DNA from 3 places in the Streptomyces sp. NPDC088812 genome. Region 3 is predicted to be linked to each of the others. Evidence: riboswitches for the same ligand, from Rfam matches in the RefSeq annotation. Region 3 holds a riboswitch; each other region holds the start of a gene.
The links. A riboswitch is a leader RNA that binds a small molecule or an ion and turns the genes downstream of it on or off. The one in region 3 is predicted to bind cyclic di-AMP.
Positions count from the first base shown of each region.

Region 1: linked by a shared signal. The riboswitch ahead of ACIP67_RS35820 (C40 family peptidase) and the one ahead of ACIP67_RS25425 (transglycosylase family protein) in region 3 are both predicted to bind cyclic di-AMP.
Region 2: linked by a shared signal. The riboswitch ahead of ACIP67_RS33225 (M23 family metallopeptidase) and the one ahead of ACIP67_RS25425 (transglycosylase family protein) in region 3 are both predicted to bind cyclic di-AMP.

Region 1 covers NZ_JBIVJP010000026.1:61,876-65,292, forward strand. The annotation lists gene ACIP67_RS35810 (ATP-dependent Clp protease proteolytic subunit) at 1-379, shown strand, start outside; gene ACIP67_RS35815 (hypothetical protein) at 387-695, shown strand; cyclic di-AMP (ydaO/yuaA leader) riboswitch at 1,035-1,247, shown strand; gene ACIP67_RS35820 (C40 family peptidase) at 1,251-1,724, shown strand; gene ACIP67_RS35825 (ATP-binding protein) at 2,336-2,794, opposite strand; gene ACIP67_RS35830 (helix-turn-helix domain-containing protein) at 3,007-3,417, shown strand, end outside.
Region 2 covers NZ_JBIVJP010000023.1:49,042-52,458, reverse strand. The annotation lists gene ACIP67_RS33230 (M16 family metallopeptidase) at 1-1,293, shown strand, start outside; cyclic di-AMP (ydaO/yuaA leader) riboswitch at 1,551-1,718, shown strand; gene ACIP67_RS33225 (M23 family metallopeptidase) at 1,732-2,487, shown strand; gene ACIP67_RS33220 (GntR family transcriptional regulator) at 2,831-3,417, shown strand, end outside.
Region 3 covers NZ_JBIVJP010000015.1:85,436-88,852, forward strand. The annotation lists gene eno (phosphopyruvate hydratase) at 1-545, opposite strand, end outside; gene ACIP67_RS25425 (transglycosylase family protein) at 896-1,657, opposite strand; cyclic di-AMP (ydaO/yuaA leader) riboswitch at 1,662-1,828, opposite strand; gene ACIP67_RS25430 (transglycosylase family protein) at 2,033-3,151, opposite strand; gene ACIP67_RS25435 (cytochrome P450) at 3,401-3,417, opposite strand, start outside.

The DNA of each region.
Region 1 (3,417 bases), on a different contig from region 3:
GCTGCGGTACGTCACCTGCGACGTGGCGACCGTCTGCCTGGGCCGGGCCGACTCGTCCGCCGCCGTCCTGCTGGCCGCGGGCACACCGGGCAAGCGGTCCGTGCTGCCGGGCGCGCGCGTGGTGCTCCGCCAGCCGGCGCTGCCGGAGCCGGTGCGGGGGCAGACCAGCGACCTGGTCGTCCAGGCCGGGGAACTGGCCCGCACCCGCACCCGCCTGGAGGAGATGCTCGTACGGCACACCGGGCGCCGTCCGGAGCAGGTGAGCGCCGACCTCGAACGCGACCGGATCCTCGACGCCCGCCAGGCCGTGGAGTACGGCCTGGCGGACCGGGTGGTCCCGGCCCGCAGGGCTTCCGGCGGCCTGCCGGGCGTGGGGTGAGCCGCCGATGCTGCCTCCCGAGCTGCCCCCGCTGCCCGCGCTGACCCGGGCCGAGGCCGAGTTGATCGACCGTTACCTGGAGGTGGTCGACCTGCTCGGCCGGATCAACCCCGCCCGCGACGGCGACACCTACCGCGGACTGCGCGCCGCCCAGGCGCTGGTGAGCAGGGCGACCGCGCTGCGCGACGCGCTGACGCTGATGCACCAGCGGGGCGAGAGCGAACTGCACGCGCCGACGCTCGCGCGGGCGCTGCGCGTGCTCGACGGGGAGCGCCGCACGGCGCGCGTCACGATGCCTCCGCTCCCCGACCGATGACGTACGGGTGTCCCGACGGCTCCGTGTTCGCCGAAAGCGTGACGCGCGGACCCGAGTTGAAACGGACCGAACGGCGTACCCCCGGGCGGCCCATCCTCGGCTGCTTTTTCCAGCCCACAGCGGTTGCGCGAAATGAGGGGCACCGCGCCGGAACGGAGGGTTCCAGTGCTGGTCGGGGGGTATGTCGTCGCCTTGACACCTGACCCGCCATCAGGGTGTCCACCCGAACGGGTGAGTGGTGAGTAACCCCACAAATCCCCGGTTGCGTTGGGATTTTCGGACATCGGTGCGCCAAGATCCCTGACTGACGACAAGCCCCCGCCACAAGCGGCGGGGCGGTCCGGGCGGACGCCGAGTCCTGCCGCCGCCCGGATGACCGGTCGACAGGAGTGCATCGGCAGGAGTGGAGGACCCAAGCACGACGGGTCGCCGGGAGCGGTCGCGCCATGACCGGACCGAGCAGCCCTTGGGGTGAAGCCGCAGCAGCGGCCGGGCAACTTCGCCAGCCCGAATCCGACAGGTCATCCTTCACAGGCGGCTGACGAAGGGTTGCGCATGACTGCGCTGAATCGTGTCCCGTCGCTCATGGCCCGGGCCGGCACGGCCTCGGCCTTCGCCATCGCCGCCGTGGGCGGCTCGATCGTGGTCCCGGGTGTCGCCTCCGAAGCGGCGGCCGCCACCCCGGCGACGAAGGCACTCCAGATCGCGGCCTCCAAGAAGGGTTCGCCCTACCGGTACGGAGCCGCCGGGCCGAACAGGTTCGACTGCTCCGGGCTCACGCTGTACTCGTTCAAGAAGGCGGGCAAGAAACTGCCTCGTACGGCGGCCCAGCAGTACAACAAGACCACCCACATCTCGGCGAGCAAGCGCAAGGCCGGGGACCTCGTGTTCTTCCACTCGGGGTCGTACGTCTACCACGTCGGGATCTACGCCGGTAAGGGCAAGATCTGGCACTCCCCGAAGACCGGGGACGTGGTGAGGCTGCAGAAGATCTGGACCAAGAGCGTCTGGTACGGCCGGGTCAAGTGACCCTCCGGAGGCGGTGGCGGCGTCCCTGACGCGCCGCCACCGCCTCCGGAGCCCGCCTCCCGGAGCCCGGGGCCGGTCAGGCGGCCTCGCGCCGTCTGCGCCACGCCCAGGGCCGTCACACAGCCGTTCACAGCCGCCCGCAGCCGGTGACAGCCCTCTGTAGCCTTCGCGGCCCTCCGTAGCCTTCGCAGTCCTCCACGGCTGCACAGCCCTCCGCAGCCGCCGATCCCCGCCCGTCCCCACCGGTCGCCTCGGACCTCGCCCGGCTGCGCGGCACCACGCCCTCGGCCGTTCCCGGTCCCTCGGCGGCAGCCGCTGCCACCCCCACGCCGCCTCTGCCGGCCGAGCGCGCGGCCCGCCCTCACGCCCTCCGAAACCACCCGTTCGGCGGACACCCGCGCCCGCACCCCGCACACCACTCGTCCGGCGGACGGCCACGCCCGTGCGGCCCCCGCCTCCCCGCGCACCTCCCACTGGCCCCGCACCCGCACGTCCCCGAGCCCTCCGCACCCCGTCCCCGCACCCCGTCCCCACAGCCGTCCGCCACCCGCCCCCACACACACCCCACCCCCCTCACCGCTCCTCGTTCCGCCACCGGAATCCGAGCGGGGTCAAGGTTCCTGTTGGCCCGCCGTCGCCACCGGCTCCACGGGCACCGTCCACGGGAGGTCGACGCAGATGGTCTTGCCGCCCTCGCGGGTGGGGCGGACGCGGAGTCTGCCACCGCACTCCGCGGTCAGCCACCGGATGATCACCAGGCCACGGCCGTTGTCCTGCTGGACGGCGGCCGGCAGGCGCCTGGGGAAGCGCGGGTGGCTGTCCGTGACGCCGATGCGCAGCAGCTCGTCCCGGTCGAGCCGGAGGTCCACCCTGAAGGTGGGCGACTGTCCGAAGGTGTGCTGTACAGCGTTGGTGGCGAGCTCGGAGACGATGAGGCGGACGGTGTCGGCCGTCTCCGCCTCCGCGGGAAGACCCCATCCCCCCAGCGTGGTCAGCACGAACGCGCGAGCCGTGGACACCGAGGCGGGATCGCTCGGCAGAGTGAGGGATGCTTCCAGATGGTCTGCCATGGCGGTGCCGTCCCTTTCCCACGGGACCGGAGTCCGACACGGTGCGGATGGTTCGAGTACGGTCCCGGACTGGTGCTTCGTCGCCAGATTGCCATCAGCGGGCCGCCACCGGTGGCGATCCCCCAAGATGTGCATATATCTGTCGCTCGATGCGGTGAACTCTGCCACGGCAGAGCGTATTTGGACGGCTCGTAGGGAGTAAGGAGAACTCCATGCAGCACGGTCCCGCGGTGCGCCGCCGGAAACTGGGCGCCGAACTGCGGGCCCTGCGCGCCCGCCTCGGCCTGACCAGTGGCGAGGCGGCCCGGCTCGTGGGCTGGCACCAGTCGAAGGTGAGCCGGATCGAGACCGGCACCAGCGGTACGAAACCCGCCGATGTGCGGTTACTCCTCGACGCCTACGGCGTGTCCGATCCCCGGATGCGGGAGCTCATGCTGGCGCTGGCGGGGTCCGCCGACAGCGGCGGACGGGATCACTGGGTGCACGCCTACCGTGGCGTACTGCCGCCCGCCTACCGGGACTTCATCAGCCTGGAGTCGCAGGCGAGCGCGATGCGCACCCTGGAGACGACCGTGGTCCCGGGGCTGCTCCAGACGCCCGAGTACGCGCGGGCGGTGACGAGG
Region 2 (3,417 bases), on a different contig from region 3:
AACGGCCTGACCGTCCTGCACTGCCACCGCCCGGGGCAGCAGGTGGTCGCCGTCGAGATCTTCCTCGACGCGCCCCTGGACGCCGAGCCGACCGGTCTCGACGGTGTCGCCACGATCATGGCGCGGGCCTTCTCGGAGGGCACCGACAAGCACTCCGCCGAGGAGTTCGCCGCCGAGCTGGAGCGCTGCGGCGCCACCCTCGACGCGCACGCCGACCACCCCGGCGTCCGGCTGAGCCTGGAGGTTCCGGCCTCCCGCCTGGCCAAGGCCCTCGGTCTGATCGCCGACGCCCTGCGGGCGCCCGCGTTCGCCGACAGCGAGGTCGAGCGCCTGGTGCGCAACCGCCTCGACGAGATCCCGCACGAGCTGGCCAACCCCTCCCGGCGTGCCGCCAAGGAGCTCTCCAAGGAGCTCTTCCCGGCCGGCACGCGCATGTCGCGTCCGCGCCAGGGCACCGCCGACACGGTCGAGAAGATCGACTCCGGGGCCGTCCGGGCCTTCTACGAGAAGCACGTCCGCCCCGCCACGGCCACCGCGGTGGTCGTCGGCGATCTGACGGACATCGACCTGGAAGGGCTCCTCGGGGACACCCTGGGCGCCTGGACGGGCTCCTCGGCGCAGCCGCGGCCGGTGCCGCCGGTGACCGCCGACGACACCGGCCGGGTCGTCATCGTGGACCGCCCCGGCGCCGTCCAGACGCAGCTGCTGATCGGCCGCGTCGGTCCCGACCGGCACGCGCGCGTGTGGCCCGCGCAGGTGCTCGGCACGTACTGCCTCGGCGGCACCCTCACCTCCCGCCTGGACCGCGTCCTGCGCGAGGAGAAGGGCTACACCTACGGCGTGCGCTCCTTCGGCCAGGTGCTGCGCTCCGCGCCGGACGGCACGGGCGCCGCGATGCTCGCCATCAGCGGCTCCGTGGACACCCCCAACACCGGCCCCGCGCTGGAGGACCTCTGGAAGGTGCTGCGCACCCTCGCCGCCGAGGGGCTCACCGACGCCGAGCGGGACGTCGCCGTGCAGAACCTGGTCGGGGTCGCGCCGCTGAAGTACGAGACCGCCGCGGCCGTGGCCGGCACCCTGGCCGACCAGGTCGAGCAGCACCTGCCCGACGACTACCAGGCGACGCTGTACCAGCAGCTCGCCGCGACCGGCACCGTGGAGGCCACCGCGGCGGTCGTCAGCGCCTTCCCGGTGGACCGCCTGGTGACCGTGCTCGTCGGTGACGCGGGCCGGATCAAGGACGCGGTCCAGGCCCTGGGCATCGGTGAGGTGAAGGTCGTCCCGGCCGAGTAGCCGCGGGGCTCCACCACCCACGGCGAGGCACGCGCCCCGAGGTGACACGGGTGTGTGCGGGGCCCTGGTGACCGGCCGGTCACCAGGGCCCTTCGATGTCTTCCGATGTCTGAAAGGGATGTCCGAATTGGGGGAGAGGCTGCCTGTCTGCCCTGTGGCATGCGCTACAAAAACCGCGGCACGTTTGGGGATTGATCGCGGGCGCGTCTAGGTTCGTCCGGGCTGTTCGTCGGGCAGTGCGCCGCATCCGCGGCACCGGACAGCCATCGCCGAGTCCCCGTACGGCGCGAGCCAGGGGAGCCGGGGACCCAACGATGAAGTCCCTGGGGTGAATCGGACGCCCGCGCGTGTCGCGAGGGGGTCCGTAGGAGACCTTCCTGCTCCGAACCCGTCAGCTAACCCGGTAGGCGAGAGGGAAGGAAAGGACCGCTCAACTTCATGGCGTTCACCTGCGCCACCGGGAAGCACCGTCGTCCCGGCCGGATGAAGCGCACCTCCGCCCGCGCGGCGGGCATCGCGGCGCTCACCACCACCGGCGTCATCGGCACCGCCGCCTCCGGTCCCGCCCTCGCCGCGGAGCCCTCCGCCGAGCAGACCGGCCTCATCCCCGTCGTCACCATCGGCGACACGGTCGCCGAGCGGATCGACGAGCAGGCCACCGCGCAGAAGCAGGCCGCCCAGGCGGCGGCCGCGCGCAAGGAAGCCGCCGCCGAGGCCGCCGAGAGGGTCAAGGAGGAGCGCGAGGCACGTGCCCGCGCCGCCCGTGAGGCCGAGCGCAAGCGCCTCAACACCTTCGTGGCGCCGATCACCGGCTCCTACGTCTCCACCTCCTACCGGGCGAGCAGCTCCCTGTGGTCGTCCGGGAGCCACACCGGCATCGACTTCCACGCCTCGACGGGCACCACCGTGCACGCGGTCGGGGCCGGCACCGTCGTCGAGGCGGGCTGGGGCGGTGCCTACGGCAACCAGATCGTGCTCCGGATGAGCGACGGCACGTACACCCAGTACGGCCACCTGTCGTCGATCAGCGTCTCGGTGGGGCAGAAGGTCACCGCCGGCCAGCGGATAGCCCTCTCCGGCGCGACCGGCAACGTCACCGGCCCGCACCTGCACTTCGAGGCCCGCACGAGCGCCGAGTACGGCTCGGACATCGACCCGGTCGCCTACCTCCGCAAGCACGGTGTGAGCCTCTGACGACGTCCGGGGGCTCGGCCTCCGGCGCCACCCGGTGACGCATGCGAACCGCCGGCACCACCGGCCGCCGGCACCACCCGCCCGCCGGCACCGCCCCGCGACGCGTGCCCGCCCGGCGACGCGTCCCCGCCCGGCGACGCGTCCCCACCTGTCACGGCACCCGGCGACACATCCTCCCGCCCCGGCCCCTGCGGCCGGGGCTTTCGCCGTTTTCCTGCGCCTCGCTGTCCAAAAAATATCCCTGGATTCCGGCTCACCGTCGGAATGTGCGGCTCACTGCAATAGAGTCACTGAACACACGTCATTCGTCGACGTTTCACGGGGATTAAGGCGGAGGTCGGTCATGCGTATTCCGGCGCACTCGGTGTGCACGGCCATCCGGGACGACATCGTCGCGGGTGTCTACGAGCGCGGCAGCCGCCTCACCGAGGAACTCCTCGCCCGCCGCTACGGCGTCTCCCGCGTCCCCGTCCGGGAGGCGCTGCGCACGCTGGAAGCGGAGGGATTCGTCGTCACGCGGCGGCACGCGGGCGCGTGCGTCGCCGAACCGACCGAGCAGGAGGCCGCCGACCTGCTGGAGATGCGCACGCTCCTGGAGCCGCTCGGCGCCTCCCGGGCCGCCCAGCGGCGCACCGAGGCGCACCTCAAGGTGCTGCGCGGCCTCGTCCGGCTGGGCCAGGAGCGCGCCAGAAGGGGCAGCAGTGAGGATCTGCGCTCCCTGGGCGGCTGGTTCCACGAGACGCTCGCCCAGGCCTCCGGCAGCCATGCCCTGACCTCGACGCTCACCCAGCTCCGGCACAAGATCGCGTGGATGTACGCGGTGGAGGCGCCGGCCAACCCGGTGGAGTCCTGGGCGGAGCACGGCGCGATCGTGGACGCGGTGGCGCGCGGGGACGGCGATCGCGCGCGGTCGCTCACGGCGCTCCACAC
Region 3 (3,417 bases):
CCCCAGCGCAGGGCCTCGGAGAAGGACTCCGCGCCGATGGGGGCGATCATGAACTCCTGGATGTCCACGTTGGAGTCGGCGTGCGAGCCGCCGTTCAGGATGTTCATCATCGGCACCGGCAGCAGGTGCGCGTTCGGGCCGCCCAGGTAGCGGAAGAGGGGCAGGTCGCTGGCCTCGGAGGCGGCGTGGGCGACGGCGAGGGAGACGCCGAGGATGGCGTTGGCGCCGAGGGAGCCCTTGTTGTCGGTGGCGTCCAGGTCGAACATCGCCTGGTCGATCAGGCGCTGCTCGGTGGCGTCGTAGCCGACCAGTTCCGGGCCGATCTGCTCGATGACGGCGAGGACGGCCTTCTCGACGCCCTTGCCCTGGTAGCGGTTCGGGTCGCCGTCGCGGAGCTCGATGGCCTCGAAGGCGCCGGTGGAGGCGCCGGACGGGACGGCGGCACGACCCGTGCTGCCGTCGTCGAGGCCGACCTCGACCTCGACCGTGGGGTTGCCTCGGGAGTCCAGGATTTCCCGGGCTACGACGACGTCGATGGACGGCACGAGCATCTCCTTAGTGGGATGTGACGCTGGTTGTGCGGGGCACGTGGGCCGCGGGCGGCCCTTGTTGATCCCTTGATGTGGCCTTGCGACTAGAGCCTAACCGTCCCGGGGCCGCCGACAGCCGACCGACCGCCCCGTGGACAGGCTGACGGTACACATTGTTCCCGCCCGGAACAAAGAGGGTGACCAACAGGCGGATGGCGGGCGGGCAAAGAAATGCCCCGCCCCGGCGCGTACGGGGGAACGCGCGCCGGGGCGGGGCGCTCGCGGGGACGGGGGGGACCCTCACGAGGTCTTCAGTGTGCGGACCACGCCTGTGCGGGAGCTGTGGCCGCCCTGGGAGCCAGGTGTCACTTCAGGTGTAGCTGCTGGCCCGGGTAGATGAGGTCGGCGTCGTCGACGATGTCCTTGTTGAGCTGGAACAGCTTCTCCCAGCCGCCCGCGACGTCCTGCTCCTGGGCGATGGAGCTGAGGGTGTCGCCGGTGACCACCTTGTACTCGCCGTCGCCCTTCTCGACCTTCTGACCGGTCGGGGTGGTGACCGTCTCCTGGCTCTGGGCGGCCGGGCGCTCGGCGGAGCGGGAGGCGCTCTGCTGCTCGGTCGAACGGCTGGTGGTGCCGGAGTCCGAGGAGCCGGAGCCGCTGGAGGTGGAACCGGCGGAGGAGCCCGCGGAAGAGCCGCCGGAAGAACCGCTGGAGGAGCCGGCCGAGGAGTCGGACGAGGAGGAGCCGGTGTAGGCGGCGCCGGACAGGCCCTTGCCGCAGACCGGCCAGGCGCCCTTGCCCTGGCTCGCGAGGACCTTCTCGGCGACCTGGATCTGCTGGGACTTGGTGGCCTTGTCGGCGGTGGCGGCGTACTGCGTGCCGCCGTTCGCGGCCCAGGTGGAGGCGGAGAACTGGAGGCCGCCGTAGTAGCCGTTGCCGGTATTGATGGACCAGTTGCCGCCGGACTCGCACTGGGCGACCGCGTCCCACTCGGAGGCGGTGGCGGCGGAGGCGTTGCCGGCCGCCATCAGCGGGACGGCGACGGCGGCGCCGGTGACACCCGCGACGGCGATGGCGCGGGTGGCCTTGGACGGACGACGGTGCTTGCCCTTGCCGGAAAACAGCATGGATCGATCCCCTCACCGACGCCTGCGAGGTGAGCTGTCGGGTTCGGGCCGGTTGAGTTGCCCGGCCACTCCTCTCCGGGAGGCGTGGCTTCACCCCTAGCCGCGTCCGTCAACCACCCGGTGCGGCACTTACCTTGGGTCCCCCGCTCCTGCCTGCGGCGCTTGACGCGACGACTGTTCCCGGGTGGCCGCTGGCAGGATTCGGCGTTGCGACGGCCGGGGCTCGGATTGCCGAGCGGTCATGACCGTAGGCAGGCGATCGGGGGAATTTCAAAGACGATCAGGGCTTCTGAGACTCATCCCACACTTTCGCCGAACCGGACATTCGACGCGAAGCGTGACGCGAACTCCCCCCGTTTTCACGGCTTTTACGCCCTATTCGGCCCCTGTCGCAAGCGTCTGACCGGGCACGATGTTGCTCGGGTCGGCGCCGATGACGTCCTTGTTCTCGGCATAGAGCGCACGCCATCCGCCTTCGAGGCCAAGGGAGTCGGCGATGGTGACGAGGGAGTCGCCCGCCTGGACGGTGTAGGTCGCCGCCGTTCCGCTGAGGGTGTCGGCGGCGTGCCGGCCGGAGGAGGCGGTGGTGGTGCCGTCGGCCGCGCTCTCGTCGGCGGTACCGCCGCGGTGGCGGCCCGAGCCGTCGGACGCGGTGCCGTCGGACGTGGTGCCGCTGGACACCGCGTCGGCCGAACCGGTGTCGACCAAGCTCCAAGCGCCCACGTCCTGGGTCGGGTTGCCCGAGGCGTCCGCCTCCGGGGCCGCGCTGGACGAGCCGCCGCCCGCCGCGGAGCCGCTCGCACCGGACCCGGTGGACGTGTCGGACGTGGCGGACGTGTCCGACGCGGAGGAGGAAGAGGAAGAAGGGGACGATGCGGACGCTTCCGGGGAATCCGTGGCGGATCCGGTGGCCGCGTCGGTGGCGCCCTCGCCGGAATCCGCCGAGGAGCCGGAGGAGTCGGAGGAGTCGGAGGAGTCGGAGGAGTCGGAGGACTTGGAGGAGGAGCCGGAGGAATCCGACGAGTCGGACGACCCCTTGGACAGGTCGGACAAGCCGGACGTCACGGAGGAGTCGGACGAATCCTCGGCCACGCCGGTGTCCAGGTCCGCCGAGCCGGAGTCCGCGCTCAGACCGGACGTCAGCCCGCACGTGCCCCACGCGCCGACACCCTGGTCCGCGAGGACCTTCTGGGCGACGGATATCTGCTGGTTGCGGCTGGCCAGGTCCGGGCGCGGGGCGTAGTCGAGCCCGCCGTACGCCTCCCAGTTCTCCTGGGTCAGGGACAGGCCGCCGTACTCACCGCCGCCCTCGTCGGCGCTCCAGGAGCCCCCGGTCTCGCACTCCGCCACCGTGTCCCACACCGTGTTGTCCGCGGCGCTCGCGCCGGTGGCGCCGAGCAGCGGGATGGCGATGGCCGAGCCGGTCACACCGGCCGCGACGAGGAGGGCCGGGGCCTGGCGGGGGCGACGATGACGACCGTTCCCGGTGAGCATGCGGGGGGCCTTTCTCGAGACAGCATTGACCCGCGCGACGGGTGGTGCCGAGGCGCCGCGCTGACGAGTGAACGTATCGGCACACGATCACTTGTCACAAGTTAATGCCGCGCGGATCACGTGAAGATCACAGAGTCGAGAAGCCGACACTTCCGCTTCGCGACTCCCTCACATGACGGTCGGTCAGCGGACGGCTGCGGGGTGTGGGTGGTGGTCAGGGGGCGTGCGTCACTCGCCGAGGCGCGTGCGTCACTCGCCGGGGTGCG